3 regions of the Brevundimonas sp. NPDC090276 genome follow, and region 2 is predicted to be linked to each of the others. Evidence: predicted binding sites of a transcription regulator. Region 2 holds the regulator's gene; each other region holds the start of a gene.
What was found. The regulator LexA, encoded in region 2, represses DNA repair genes until DNA is damaged. The targets are predictions, from matches to a motif close to ATGTTCNCNANNTGTTCT.

Region 1: the regulator LexA is predicted to act here: its motif matches at 1,691-1,708, upstream of recA (recombinase RecA).
Region 3: the regulator LexA is predicted to act here: its motif matches at 1,656-1,673, upstream of dnaE (DNA polymerase III subunit alpha).

Annotation. Positions count from the first base shown of each region.
Region 1 is NZ_JBIVYK010000001.1:775,027-780,084, reverse strand. It holds gene ACIQTU_RS03725 (SDR family NAD(P)-dependent oxidoreductase) at 1-97, shown strand, start outside; gene ACIQTU_RS03720 (CHAD domain-containing protein) at 151-1,662, shown strand; gene recA (recombinase RecA) at 1,807-2,886, shown strand; gene ACIQTU_RS03710 (hypothetical protein) at 3,024-3,281, opposite strand; gene rraA (ribonuclease E activity regulator RraA) at 3,402-3,884, shown strand; gene alaS (alanine--tRNA ligase) at 4,017-5,058, shown strand, end outside.
Region 2 is NZ_JBIVYK010000002.1:600,681-605,738, reverse strand. It holds gene gltX (glutamate--tRNA ligase) at 1-469, opposite strand, end outside; gene ACIQTU_RS08725 (ComEC/Rec2 family competence protein) at 549-2,426, shown strand; gene lexA (transcriptional repressor LexA) at 2,407-3,099, opposite strand; gene ACIQTU_RS08715 (hypothetical protein) at 3,185-3,502, opposite strand; gene trpC (indole-3-glycerol phosphate synthase TrpC) at 3,509-4,300, opposite strand; gene trpD (anthranilate phosphoribosyltransferase) at 4,297-5,058, opposite strand, start outside.
Region 3 is NZ_JBIVYK010000002.1:358,227-363,284, forward strand. It holds gene ACIQTU_RS07515 (hypothetical protein) at 1-837, opposite strand, end outside; gene msrA (peptide-methionine (S)-S-oxide reductase MsrA) at 915-1,550, opposite strand; gene dnaE (DNA polymerase III subunit alpha) at 1,873-5,058, shown strand, end outside.

The DNA.
Region 1 (5,058 bases), on a different contig from region 2:
CTGGGTCGCGACCCTGCCGCCCCACCTGAACGTCAACGCCCTGGAGCTGATGCCGGTCAGCCAGTCGTTTGCGGGCTTCCAGGTGGCGCGGGACTGAGGACTCCAGCTTCGCCGCTTCCGGGATGACGGCGAGGGGCCTAGAATGACGGCATGGCTTCGCCCGCAACCGAAACCGAGCTGAAGTTCCGCCTCGGACCAGGCGCGGTCGTGCGCCTGTCGGGACACCCGGCGCTGCAAGGCCCCCAGACCAGCCAATCCCTGCGCTCGGTCTATTTCGACACCCCCGACGGCGTCCTGCGCGCGGCCGGATGCGGCCTGCGGGTGCGGACGACGCCCGACGGCTTCGTCCAGACCCTGAAGCGCCAGACCGCCCCCGGCCAGACCGCCCGCGACGAATGGGAGGTTCCTGTCCCCACAGAGGCGCTGGACCTCGCCGCGCTCAAGACCACGCCCGCGCACAGGTTGCTGAGGGGCCGCCGCGGCGACCTGTCGCCTCGCTTCGCCACAACCGTCGTGCGCCGCATCCGCATGGTCGACTGGGCGGGTGCCCGGATCGAGGTCGCCTTCGACGCAGGCGACCTTTCGGCGGGCGAGAAACGTGAGCCCATCTACGAACTGGAGCTCGAGTTGAAGGCAGGCGAACCCGCCGCCCTGTTCAGCCTCGCCCGGAGGCTGGCGCGTGACCTGGCCATCGTCCCGGTGTTCGAGAGCAAGGCCGAGCGCGGCTGGCGGCTGGCCGACGGCGAGAGCCGCGCTCCCCGCCGCGCCGTCGCCACGCCCCTGTCGCCCGACGCGACGACGGCGACGGCCTTTCGGCGCATCGCCATGGCCTGTCTGTCCCAGGTTTCGGCCAACGCCGAACTGTTGCGGGTCGTGCGCCGCCCCGAGGCCGTGCATCAGATGCGGGTGGGCCTGCGCCGCCTGCGCGCCGCCGTCGGCGCCTTCAAGCCCCTGCTGGCCGAGCCTGAGCGTGAACGCGTCGAGACCGAACTGAAATGGCTGGCGCGCGAGGCCGACGCCGCCCGTGATCTGGACGTCTTCATCCGCGACGTCTTTCATCCGACGGCGCTGGCGGCCCCGTCGCCGGGCCTTGCGCCGCTGGGGCGTCATCTGCTGACCGCGCGGGGACAGGCCTATGACCGTGTGTTGGCGGCCATCGCCTCGCCGCGCTACGCCCTGCTGATGCTGGAGACGACCGCCTGGATCGAGGCGGCCGCCCTGCCCGACGGACCCCTAGCCCCCTTCGCCGTCGAGGCCCTGAGCCGGCTGCACCGTCAGGTCGAACATCGCGCTCGTGACCTGGCCGAACTGGACGCCGAGGCCCGCCACCACCTGCGCATCCGCGCCAAGCGTCTGCGCTACGCCGCCGAGTTCTTCGCCGACCTGTTTCCCGCCGCTCGCCGCCGCGCCCGCTATCTGAAATCTCTGGAACGGCTGCAGGACAGGCTCGGCGAACTGAACGATCTGGCCGTGGCGCGCGACCGGATCCCCGGCGAGGCCGCTCTGGACGACGCCGACATCGCCTTCGCCGTCGGGCGTGTCATCGGCCGACGTGAGCGCGACGAGGCCGCGTTGTTGACCGCCGCAGTCAAGGCCTGCGGGCGTTTCCACGACGCACGCCCCTTCTGGACCGGGCGTAAGTCACGTCAGAAACGGTCGTAGATCGCATTTTGTTCTCACGCCCCAAATGAGAACATCTTGTGAACCAGAACAAACCATGCACATAGTCCGTTTCACAGAGGGAGCGGGTCCTGGCGGGTCTCTCCCAAAGCCCAGAATGGAATCATGGCAAGGGAGAGAAAACCAATGGCACAGGCGGCATTGAAGCTCGTGGGTAAAGAAGACGGCGAAAAGCAACGCGCTCTGGAGGCGGCGATCGCGCAAATCGATCGCGCTTTCGGCAAGGGCTCGGTGATGAAGCTCGGCAAGGCCGGGCAGGTGAACGAAATCGAGAGCGTCTCGACCGGTTCGCTCGGACTGGACATGGCGCTCGGCATCGGCGGTCTGCCGGTCGGGCGGGTCATCGAGGTGTTCGGCCCTGAATCCTCGGGCAAGACCACCCTGGCCCTGCACACCGTGGCCGAGGTCCAGAAGAAGGGCGGCGTGGCCGCCTTCGTCGACGCCGAGCACGCGCTCGATCCGGTCTACGCCCAGAAGCTGGGCGTCAACCTCGACGACCTGCTGGTGTCGCAGCCCGACGCCGGCGAACAGGCGCTGGAGATCGTCGACACCCTGGTGCGCTCGGGCGCCGTGGACATCGTGGTGGTCGACTCCGTCGCCGCCCTGACGCCCCGCGCTGAAATCGAAGGCGAGATGGGCGACAGCCTGCCCGGCCTGCAGGCCCGTCTGATGTCGCAAGCCCTGCGCAAGCTGACGGCCTCGATCTCCAAGTCGAAGTGCATCGTCCTCTTCATCAACCAGATCCGCCACAAGATCGGCGTCATGTACGGCTCGCCGGAAACGACGACGGGCGGCAATGCGCTGAAATTCTACGCCTCGGTCCGCCTCGACATCCGCCGCACCGGCGCGATCAAGAACCGCGACGAGGTCGTCGGCAACACCACCCGCGTCAAGGTGGTCAAGAACAAGGTCGCCCCGCCGTTCCGCGAGGTCATCTTCGACATCATGTACGGCGAAGGCATCTCCAAGATCGGCGAGATCATCGATCTGGGGGTCAAGGCCAATGTGATCGAGAAGGCGGGGTCCTGGTTCTCCTACGACTCCACCCGCATCGGTCAGGGCCGCGAGAACGCCAAGGAGTTCCTCAAGAACAATCCCGACATGGCCCTCGCCATCGAGAAGGCCGTGCGCCAGTCCACGTCCAAGATCGCCGACGACATGCTGGGCGCGCCCGAGCCCGACGAAGGTCAGGATATGGAGGGCTGATCCCCCTCTTCTAGAGCTTCCGTCCGTCGACCCGCGACCCGCCTACCGACCCCGCGGGTCGGTCGGACGGAGACCGGCCCGCCCGAGCATCTCGGGCGGGCCTCTTTTTTGTCTGAAGCCAGGACTTCGGAGAAGCCCTACAGCGGTCCGCCGACCCGGCACTCATGGCTTATCTGGGCATCATAGTAGGGTGTCTGGTGCTGGAAGGTCTGCACCCACACGCGGCCTTCAAACTCCCAGCAAATATCACTGGAATAGCCTGCAACCGTCGTTTTCGACGCGTCGGTATAGTAGGTATAGGCATAGACATAGAGCGGCGCCTTGAGCGCCATCGCCGGCGACGCCGCCAGGGTGACCAGAAGGCTCGCAGCCGCAAGTTTGACTATTTTACGCATGCCAGATCTCCTCGAGATATCACGCCTGAAGGGCCCCCCAGGCCCACTTACATAACGACGATTCTTGAGTCTCCACCCGCTCTTTTACACCCCTGAGTTGCGTCAAACGGACCCACCCCCATGACCACCGCCACCGCCGATCTCTGCGACGCCCATCCCGAAAAGGTGAAGGTCTGCCAGATCCCATTCCGCAGCTTCGGTCGGGTCGCAGCCTTCCACGGCCCCATCCGCACCCTCAGCGTGCTGGACGACAACGCCCTGGTCCGTCAGGCGCTGGAGCGGCCGGGTCACGGCGCGGTGCTGGTGGTCAATGGCGGGGGCTCGCTCAAGCGCGCCCTGGTCGGCGACAATCTGGCGACGCTGGCGATCGACAACGGCTGGGCCGGGATCGTGGTCCACGGCGCGATCCGCGACAGCGGAGTCATCAACGCCATGCCGGTGGGCATAAAGGCCGTCGGGACCATCCCCCTGCGCGCCGACCGCGACGCCGTCGGCGAGATCGACATCCCCACCGCCTTCGGCGGCGTCATCTTCACCCCCGGCGACTGGCTCTACGCCGACGAGGACGGCGTCATCGTCGCGCCGCACCGCCTGCACGATTAGAGCCCGCCCGGCCGGAAAAGCACGCCCCGGCGCGCACGATCACGCGCGAGTGATGCGTTCGGCGCAAAATCCCTATATGACGCCCGTTCCGATATTCTCCCCGCGCGCCCGAATTCCTTAGAGCGATACGCCATGACCAGCCTGAAACAGATCCGCTCCACCTTCCTCGACTACTTCGCGGCCGACGGCCACGAGAAGGTGCAGTCGGCTCCGCTGGTGCCGCAGAACGACCCGACCCTGCTGTTCGTCAACGCGGGCATGGTGCCGTTCAAGGACTATTTCACGGGCGCCGCGACCCCGCCCTACAAGCGCGCCACCAGCTCGCAGAAGTGCGTCCGCGCCGGCGGCAAGCACAACGACCTGGACAACGTCGGCTACACCGCGCGTCACCACACCTTCTTTGAAATGCTGGGCAACTTCTCGTTCGGCGACTACTTCAAGGATCACGCCATCGAGAGCGCCTGGGGGCTGCTGACCAAGGAGTTCGGCCTTGATCCCGCCCGCCTGCTGGTCACCGTCTATCACACCGACGACGAAGCCTTCGACATCTGGAAGAAGGTCACCGGCTTCGCCGACGAGAAGATCATCCGCATCCCCACCGCCGACAACTTCTGGGCCATGGGCGACAGCGGTCCGTGCGGCCCCTGCACCGAGATCTTCTACGACCACGGCGACCACATCTTCGGCGGCCCTCCCGGCTCGCCGGACGAGGACGGCGACCGCTTCGTGGAGATCTGGAACAACGTCTTCATGCAGTACGAGAAGGAGAACGATCAGATCGTTCGCGACCTTCCCAAGCCCAGCGTCGACACCGGCATGGGTCTGGAGCGCATCGCCGCCGTCCTGCAGGGCGTCCATTCCAACTACGAAGTCGACCTGTTCAAGAGCCTGATCAACGCCTCCGAAGAACTGACCTCGACCAAGGCGGAGGGCGAACGCGCCCCGTCGCACCGCGTCATCGCCGACCACCTCCGCTCGACCGCCTTCCTGATCGCCGACGGCGTGACCCCCTCGAACGAAGGCCGCGGCTATGTCCTGCGCCGCATCATGCGCCGCGCCATGCGTCACGCCCACCTGCTGGGCGCCGCCGACCCGCTGATGCACCGCCTGGTGCCGACCCTGGTCCAGGAGATGGGCGAGGCCTATCCCGAGCTGGGCCGCGCCCAGGCCTTTA
Region 2 (5,058 bases):
CGACCACGACGGCCTGATCCAGCGGCCGGCGGAATCGGATGGTGGAGGGCTTGGCCAGGTCGTCGACGCTGGGTTCACGATCGCGCCAGGGCGAGACGAAGTCGCGCCCCTCGGCCTTGGCCTGATCGCGCAGGGCGTTGGTTTCTTCGGCGGTCAGGAAGTCGCGATAGGCGTGGCCCGAGGCCAGAAGTTGCTCGGCGACTTCGCGGTGGCGGTTGGCTCGGGCGAACTGGAAGACCGGTTCCTCGTCGCCGAACAACTCCAACCAGGACAGGCCGTCGAAGATGGCCTTCACGGCGTCGTCGGTCGAACGCTCGCGGTCCGTGTCCTCGACGCGGATCAGGAACTTCCCGCCGCGGCTCTTGGCGTACAGCCAGTTGAATAACGCGGTTCTCGCCCCGCCGATATGCAGGTAGCCTGTGGGCGAGGGGGCGAAGCGGGTGACGACAGTCGAGGAGGGGGAGGTCATAAACAAGGGGTCCGTTGCGGAGGCCCTTATACGCCCGCGCGCGCCAAAGCGAAGCCTTGCCTTAAGGGTTCTTGACGGGATGCGCGCCGAGGTCGCGGACCAGACGGATCGGTGGCGGTTGTGGGCCCCGATCTTCTTCGGCGGCGGATGCGCGGCCTATTTCGCGCTGAGAAGCGAGCCGGCGGCGTGGCCGCTGATGGTAGCGGCGGTGCTGACCGGCGGGGCCTGGCTGGCGGGCCGGCGGTTCGGGTTGGCGCGCCGTTGGACCTTGGCCTTGCTCATGCTGGCCTGCCTGTGCGGCGGGGCGGCGGTGGCCAAGCTACGGACCGAGGCGGTCAGCGGGCCGATTGCGCCAGCCTTGGCCGAACCGACTGTGCTCGAGGCCTGGGTCATCGATGTCGACAGTCCCGGCGAGCGCGGCGCGCGAATCGTCGTGGCACCGGTGCGGATCAGAGGGCTGGCGCCCGAGGCGACGCCGGTGCGGCTGCGGGCCACGGTGCCGGGCGAGCCGCCGGCGCCGGGGGTGCCCGTGCGGCTCTACGGCATCCTGAATCCGCCGCCCGCGCCAGCCAGCCCGGGGGCCTATGACTTCGGCCGCAACGCCTATTTTCAGGGGATGGGCGGTACGCTGTTCGCCTTGGGCCAGACACGACCGACGGTTCTGCCCGAGCCGCCGTGGCGGGTGCGGCTGGCGATGAAGATCAATGCGGCGCGCTACGCCTTGGCGCAGCGGATCGTGGCGCGGCTGGGCGAGCGGACCGGCGGGATCGCCGCCGCCATGACCACGGGGCACGAGACCTGGATCGGGCGCGAGGATCTGGACGCCATGCGCGATTCCGGACTGGCGCATATCCTGTCGATCTCGGGCCTGCACATGGCCATCGTCGGGGGCTTTGTCTTCTTCGGGGTTCGGCTGGGCATGGCGGCCTGGCCGTGGCTGGCGCTGCGGGTGTCGGGGAAGAAGGTGGCGGCGGTCGCGGGGCTGATCGCGGTCGGGACCTATCTGATGGTGTCAGGCGCGCCGCCGCCGGCCGAGCGCGCGGCGATCACGGCCTCCATCGCCTTTGTCGCCATCCTGCTGGATCGGCAGGCTGTGACCATGCACGCCCTGGCGGTCGCGGCCTTCGCCATGCAGCATTTCAACCGCACCGCCGTCTATGGCCTGATCGCCAACCTCGGCACAGCGCCGATCGCGGACTTCATCCTGATGCCGGCGCTGGCTCTGGGGGCGGTGCTGGAGCCGTTGGGGCTGGGCGCGCCATTCCTGTGGCTGGCGGGCAAGGGCGTCGATCTGATGTTGGCCATCGGCCACTGGACGGCAGGCCTGCCGGGGGCGGTTCAGACCATTGCCATCGCCCCGGCGGCGGCTCTGCCGGTCGCCTTTCTGGGTATCCTGTTCATCTGCCTTTGGCGGGGGCGGCTGCGCTGGCTGGGCCTGCCGCTGGCGGCGGCGGTGCTGATCTGGCCGCGCCCGGCGGCGCCCGATCTGTGGATCGGCGACGGGGGGACCAATGCGGCCTGGCGTCAGGCGGAGGCGGCGGTCGTGGTGCGGCCCGGCGTGCGACAGTTCGCGGCGGACCTGTGGTCAAGGCGGCGTGGACTGAAACTGACACCAAGGCCGGAGGCGGGCTGGACCTGCAAGCGGTCCTTCTGCGCGCCGGAAACGGCCGGGTCGGGACCGATCGCCCTGTGGTGGGGCAAGAAGCCGCCGTCGGCGGAGCAATTGGACCTGATGTGCCGGTCGGCGTCGGTTGTCAGCAGCCGCGCCGAGTTGGCGTCATTGCCAGCCTCATGCGCCGGAAGGCTGGTGCTGGACGGCGTGGACTATGCGCGCGGGGGCTCGGTGGAGCTGTGGCGCGTCGGCGCGGGCTGGAAGGCGGTGTGGGCGGCTGACGTGAGGGGACAGAGGCCCTGGACGCGTCAGGCCGATCCCGACTTCAGTGATAGCGGCGGATAAGGCCGACCAGCTTGCCCTGAACCGCAACCTGATCCGAGCCGTAGATCTTGGTCTCGTAGTTGCGGTTGGCGGGCTCCAGGGCGATGGAGGCGCCCTTCTTGCGCAGGCGCTTCAGCGTCGCCTGCTCGCCTTCGACCAAGGCCACGACGATCTCGCCGGACGAGGCGTCTGCGGTCGATTTGATGATGACCATGTCGCCGTTGAGGATGCCCGCCTCGATCATCGAGTCGCCCTCGATCTCGAGCAGATAGTGTTCGCCCGCGCCCAGCATGGCTTCCGGCACCGGATAGCGGGCGGTTTCATGCTCGATGGCGTCGATGGGGGTGCCCGCCGCGATCTTGCCCATCAGGGCCAGTTCGCGGCTGTCGTTAGCCGGTTCAGCCGCTTTGGGTCGACCGCCGCCCTCGATCACGCCGGGCTTGAAGCCGGCATGGCCGCGCGGCGCGCCTGCCGTGGCCTGTTCCGGCAGCTTGGTCACTTCCAGCGCGCGGGCGCGGTGGGCCAGACGGCGGATGAAGCCGCGTTCCTCCAGCGCCGTGATCAGCCGGTGGATGCCCGACTTGGACGCCAGATCCAGCGCCTCCTTCATCTCATCGAAGGAGGGCGAGACGCCCGTTTCCTGAATCCGTTCGTGGATGAACATCAGGAGTTCGTGCTGCTTCTTGGTGAGCATGGGCGCAAGGCTTCCAGAACAAGGCGTGAACCGTTGTCGATGTTCTGTAAGTGTTCTTGCTGAATGTCAACTTAACAGCGTCGACCTACGCAGGTGGGGCGTAGCCGCCGTTTTTTAGGCGGGCCAAAAGAAGCTCATGCCACTCGTGGTCGAGGGATTCTGCGAGCAAGTCCCAGCAGGGCCAGGCAGGTGACGATTCGATCGCGTGGAGAATGGTCCAGTTGAGTCCAAACGCCGTGTCGCCATTGGCTGGCAGTAGGGACATGAGGGCCTCGATGTCTGCCGCCGACAGAGGGGCGGCTAAACGATCGAGAATCGGCGTCGCCCGTTCGATAACAGAGAAATCCACCCCGTCATGTAGCGTCGGCGTAAGCGCTAGAAGATCGTGGACGGCATTCTGCATGATCGCTCAGCTCAGTAGCGCCCGCGTAGCCGCTTCCACATCGTCCTGACGCATCAGGCTTTCACCGACGAGGATGGCCTGGGCGTGGGCGTCGGCGACGCGCTGGACGTCGTCAGGGGTGAAGATGCCGCTTTCGGCCACCAGCAGGGCTTTCACCGGGCTCAGCATGGACAGGCGCTCGGTGGCGTCGAGGTCAACCTCGAAGGTGCGAAGGCTGCGGTTGTTGACGCCGACGAGGTCGCCGCCGAGCGCGCAGGCGCGGGCCATTTCGGCCTCGTCGTGGGTCTCGATCAGGGCGTCCATGCCGAAGCGCTCGGCCTCGGCCAGCAGGTCGGCGGCCAGGGCGTTATCGACCATGGCCAGGATGATCAGGATGCAGTCGGCGCCCAGGGCGCGGCTTTCGGCCACCTGCCAGGGATCGACCAGGAAGTCCTTGCGCAGGCAGGGCAGGGCGACCGCGTCGCGGGCGGCGGCCAGGAAGGCGTCGTCGCCCTGGAAGCTGGGGCCGTCGGTCAGCACCGACAGGCAGGTCGCGCCGCCGCGCTCATAGGCCTTGGCCAGCGCGGGCGGGTCGAAGTCGGCGCGGATCAGGCCCTTGGACGGGCTGGCCTTCTTGATCTCGGCGATCAGGGCGGGGCGGCCGGTTTCTTCGGCGACCCGTTCCAGAGCGGCGCGGAAGCCGCGCGGGGCCGAGGCCTGGGCGGCGAGTGCCTCGATGGCGTCCTGAGAGGTCGCAAGCTTGCGGGCGGCTACGTCGTCGCGCTTGTAGGCGGCGATCTTCGCCAGAACGTCGGTCATGCGGCCTCAGGGTCGATGGGGGTGTTGGTGACGCGCACCAGGGTTTCCAGCGCGCGGGCGGCGCGACCGTCGTCGATGACGGCGGCGGCCAGTTTGGCGCCTTCGCGCAGGTCGGCGGCGCGGTCGGCCACGACCAGGGCGGCGGCGGCGTTCAGCACGACGATGTCGCGATAGGGGCCGGGTTCACCCGCCAGCAGGGCCTTCAGGGCCGCCGCATTATACTCGGCGTCGCCGCCGCGCAGGTCGTCCAGCGTCGCCAGAGGCAGACCGGCGTCGGCTGGGGTGACGGTAAAGCGGCGGACGACGCCGTCCTTCCATTCGGCCACCTCGGTCGGGCCGGTCGTGGTCAGCTCGTCCAGACCCTGACCGTGAACGGTCCAGGCGCGGCGGGCGCCGAGACGGCCCAGAACCTCGGCCAGAGGCCCTAGCAGGGCGGGATCATAGACGCCCATGACCTGACGGTTCGCGTGCGCCGGATTACAAAGCGGCCCCAGAAGGTTGAAAACCGTGCGGAAACCGATCTCGGACCGCACCGGGCCGACGTGGCGCATGGCCCCGTGGTAGGTGGGGGCGAACAGGAAGGCGATGCCGGCCTGATCCAGGGCGCGAGCCTGTTGCGGGATGGTGGCGTCGAGGTTGACGCCCAACGCCGCCAGGACGTCGGACGAGCCGGATTTTGAGCTGATGGCGCGGTTGCCGTGCTTGGCGACCTTGAGCCCCGCGCCCGCCAGGACGAAGGCGGCGGCTGTCGAGACATT
Region 3 (5,058 bases), 240 kb from region 2:
GCGATAGCGGCCTTCCTCCAGTCGCAGATAGTCGCTGTCGACGGTCAGGTGTTCATCGAGGATGAGGCGCGAGGCGTCAGGGCCGACGTGGAAGGTCCAGGCCAGGGCGCGCTCAGGCGTCCATTCGGTGATGTGTTCCTCGAAGCGAACGCCCCGCGCCCATTGCAGATGCCGCACCGCGCCGACGCCGACGCCGGCCATCCGCGCGTCCTGCGGTCTAGGAATGCCGACCAGGTCGTGGCTGAAGTTCCAGCGGTGCTCGCGGTCCTTGATGGCGCGGATGTCGGTCAGGTTGTTCCAGACGACCTGAGGCGCGGCGTCGATATGGATGCGACTGACGACCTCACGAGTCTGGGCTTGTGGCGGGCGATCAGCTTCGACCGGGACGCCGATCAGCGGCACGGCCAGCAGAGCGAGGCAGGCCACGCGACCCGGACGGCTCTTCATGACGCCTCCGGCAATCACCCCGCCCAGAATGCCCGAACCGTAAAAGATGGGCGCCGCCATCACCAGACAGACCGAGCCCTCGCGAAGAACTACGCCGGCGCAGACCAGCATGACCGTGACGGTCAGGGCTGAAATGCTGGCGTGAGAGCCGCTACCCTTGATCCCGTTGGGGTCCGACACCGCGACGGCGAGGATGCAGGCCGCGATTGGCGCGCCCAGCAAGAAGCCGATCAGCAACATTCCTGAATCGGGCGCATTCAGCCGGGTCCATCCATAGATGCCCAAGGCATAGACCAAGCCGCAGGCAACCGCCGTCGCGAAGACACGATAGGCCGGCGGTTCTTTCGGCGGAACGGGCAGGGGACTCAGGCCGGGGCGATCAGCAGTCATGGCCCAACCATGACGAGCTTTGCCTTTCGCCGCCAGACACAGGCTGTGGCGAGCGGGCTCTGGGCCGGCGGGGCAGTTCAGCCAGCGGCGGCGGCGCCCCACAGGGTGCGCAGCCTCGCGCTGCGGCCGCAGCCGATGCGGTAGGCTTCGTATTGTGCCGGGTGCCGACGGGCGAAGTCCTGATGCTCGGGGGCGGCGGGCCAGAACCGCATGGCGGGATAGACGGGAGTAAGGAAACCGGCCCCCTTGGCGCCTAGCGCGGTCCGCGCGGCCGTGCGGGAGGCCTGAGCCGTGGCCGTCTGGGCGTCGGTCGCATAGACCGCCGTGACGTAGGACGGACCCTGATCACAGACCTGTCCAGTCTGATCAGTCGGGTCGATGGTGCGCCAGAAGCGGTCGACCAGAGTGCGGTAGCTGACCACGGCCGGGTCAAATGTCACCAGCACAGCCTCGCGATAGCCGGTGCCGCCGCGCACGACCTGTTCATAGGTCGGATTGGGCGCCGTGCCGCCGACGAAGCCCGACACTGCGGAGCGTACGCCGGGCAGGCCGTCGAAGGCCTTTTCCTCGGTCCAGAAGCAGCCGCCCGCGAAGATCGCTGTCTGAAAGCCGGGCGGCGGCCGCTCCGGCGACGCGGCCTCAACCGGCGTTTCCGCGGGCGAGCAGGCCGCCGTCAGGGCTATGGCGATCAGCAGGACGACACGCGACGACATGGGAGGCTCTCCCGTTCAATGCTTCACCAAGGTGGGGAAGGCGAGGACGACGCGCGAGCGCGGCAGTTGTGTTCCGCGCTTGCAATGAGAACAAAGCAGGAATATAGAACATTTCAGGAACAACGGAGCTGGGGATAAACCGATGTCGCGTTGGGTGAGGGATATGCTGTCGCTTGCGTCGTGCGGCGGCTTCGTCTGGATGATCTGGCAGGCGTCTTTCCTGGTGGCGTGATCGCCGCATCGACTCCCTGCATGATCACAATCCGGCCGCGCGGCGGTCGGATATGAGAGGTCCCGACGGGCGGGATCAGCGGAGTTTGTGTTGGCGGAAACGACGAACAGTCAGGGCTTTGTCCATCTGCGGGTCCGCAGCGCCTATTCCTTGCTGGAAGGGGCGATCAAGGCCGGCAAGATCGGCAAGATGGCTGCGGACGCGGGAATGCCCGCCGTCGCCGTCGCTGACCGCGCCAACCTGTTCGGCGCGCTGGAGTTCAGTCAGAACACCAAGGACGCGGGCGTTCAGCCCATCGTCGCCTGCGCCCTGCCGGTGCTCGGCATCGGCGGCCAGGTCGCCGAACGCTGGGCCAAGACCCCGACCGTGGTGCTGCTGGTCCAGAACGAGCAGGGCTGGCTCAACCTGTGCGCCCTGTCGTCCGCCGCTTACCTCGACGCGGGCGAGATGTCGGAGCCCGGCGTCCCCTGGGCGCAGGTTGTGGATAAGTCCGAGGGGCTGATTCTGCTGTCGGGCGGTCCCGACGGCCCGATCGACCCCCTGTTCGTCCAGAACAAGCGCGAAGATGCGCTATCTTCTCTTGCAGAGATGAAACGCGTTTTCGGTGACCGTTTCTATGTCGAATTGCAACGCCACGGTCTGCCGCAGGAGCCTGCGGCGGAGAAGGGCCTGGTCGAATGGGCCTACGCTAACGACGTGCCTCTGGTCGCCACCAATGACGTCTATTACGCCAAGGCGGCTCAGGCGAAGTCGCACGACGCGCTGCTGTGCATCTCCGACGGCGCCTTCACCGGTCAGGAGGATCGGCGCCGCATCACCGGGGAGCACTGGTTCAAGACCGCCGAGGCCATGCGGACCCTGTTCGCGGACCTGCCCGAAGCCTGCGACAACACCATCGACATCGCCCGCCGCTGCGCCTTCCTGGTTCAGACCCGCGCGCCGATTCTGCCGCGCTTCGACACCGGGGCCGGACGCTCTGAGGCTGACGAACTGGCGCACCAGGCGCGCGAGGGGCTGAAGCTCCGGCTGGAGAAGAACAAGGCTTATGCGCCTGAGGAAGACTACTGGGCCCGCCTCGAATGGGAGGTGGGGATCATCCAGCAGATGGGGTTCCCCGGCTACTTCCTGATCGTTTCGGACTTCATCAAGTGGGCCAAGGTGCACGGCATCCCGGTGGGGCCGGGCCGGGGCTCCGGCGCCGGTTCGCTGGTGGCCTGGTCGTTGACCATCACCGATCTGGACCCGCTGCGGTTCGGCCTGCTGTTCGAGCGCTTCTTGAACCCCGAACGGGTCTCCATGCCCGACTTCGACATCGACTTCTGCCAGGAGCGGCGGGAAGAGGTGATCGACTATGTGCAGGATCACTACGGCAAGGACCGGGTGGCCCAGATCATCACCTTCGGCACGCTGCAGGCGCGGGCCGTGCTGCGCGACGTCGGCCGGGTGCTGCAGATGCCGCTGGGCCAGGTGGACCGGCTCTGCAAGATGGTGCCGAACAACCCGGCCAACCCGGTGACCCTGGCCCAGGCCATCGACCTGGAGCCGCGCCTGAAGGAGGCGCGCGACGCCGAGCCGGCGGTGCGGACCCTTCTGGAAACGGCGCTGGAGCTGGAGGGGCTGTACCGCAACGCCTCGACCCACGCGGCAGGCATCGTCATCGGCGACCGGCCGCTGACCGAGCTGGTGCCGCTGTATCAGGACCCGCGTTCGACCATCCCGGCCAGCCAGTTCAACATGAAGTGGGTCGAGCCGGCCGGTCTGGTGAAGTTCGACTTCCTGGGCCTGAAGACCCTGACGGTGCTGGACCGGGCGCGCGAGTATCTGGAACGGCGCGGCGCGGCGCCGGAATGGAACCTGCTGCCGCTGGACGATCCCAAGACCTATGAGCTGATGGCCTCGGGCCAGACGGTCGGGGTGTTCCAGCTGGAATCCCAGGGCATGCGCGACACCCTGCGCAAGATGCGCTGCGGGTCCATCGAGGAAATCACCGCTCTGATCTCTCTCTATCGGCCGGGGCCGATGGAGATGATCGACACCTATATCGACCGGAAATTCGGGCGGGCCGAGGTGGACTATCTGCACCCCAGCCTGAAGGAGGTGCTGACCGAGACCTACGGCGTCATCATCTACCAGGAACAGGTGATGAAGATCGCCCAGATCCTGGCGGGCTACAGTCTGGGTGAAGCCGACCTTCTGCGCCGCGCCATGGGCAAGAAGAAGAAGGAGGAGATGGATTTCCAGCGCCTCCGCTTCGTCAAGGGCGCATCCGAGAAGTCCGTGCCAGAGGCCCAGTCGGGCTCCATCTTCGACCTGGTGGCCAAGTTCGCGGGCTATGGCTTCAACAAGTCCCACGCCGCCGCCTATGCCCTGATCTCGTTCCAGACGGGCTGGCTGAAGGCCAACCACCCGGTCGAGTTCTTCGCCGCCTCGATGAGCCTCGACCTGTCGAACACCGACAAGCTGGCGGTCTTCTATCAGGACTGTCGGCGGTTCGAGATCCCGGTTCTGGCCCCCGACATCAATCGCTCCTCCGCCGACTTCGACGTGGCGTGGAAGGACGGGCAGGGCAGCGTGCTTTATGCCCTGGGCGCCATCCGCAACGTGGGTCTGGAGGCGATGAAGCACGTCGTCGAGGTGCGTGAGGCGGGCGGGCCGTTCGCCGACATCTTTGACTTCCTGGAGCGGGTCGACCCCAAGGCGGTCAACAAGCGGGCGCTGGAAGGCCTGGCCAAGGCGGGCGCTTTCGACAGCCTGAACTCCAACCGCCGCCAGCTGTTCGAGCAGGCCGACACCCTGATCGCCTATTGCCAGAGCGTCGCCGCTGAGCGTGCGTCGTCGCAGGTCAGCCTGTTCGGGGCGGATCAGGCGGGGGCCGCGCGACCGCGCCTGAAGAGCGTCGAGCCTTGGGCCGGCCCCGACAAGCTGGATCAGGAACTGGCGGCCGTCGGCTTCTACCTGTCAGGGCACCCGCTGGAAGACCTGACCCCCGCCTTGAAGCGCAAGCGCGTGACCTTCGTGGCTGAGGCTCAGGGTCTGGCCGAGGCGGGCCACGAAGCCTTCCTGATGGCGGGCGTCGTGCGTCGGCGTCAGGAGCGGGCCAGCGCCAAGAGCGGCGAGAAGTTCGCCTTCGTCACCTTCTCGGACCCGACGGGCGAGTTCGAATGCCTGTTTCCGCCGGAACAGCTGCGGCGCTGCCGGGATATCCTTGAGGTCGGGGCCTCGGTGCTGGTCAAGGTGCGGGCCAAGTCGGCGGACGGCGAGGTGCGCTTCTTCGGC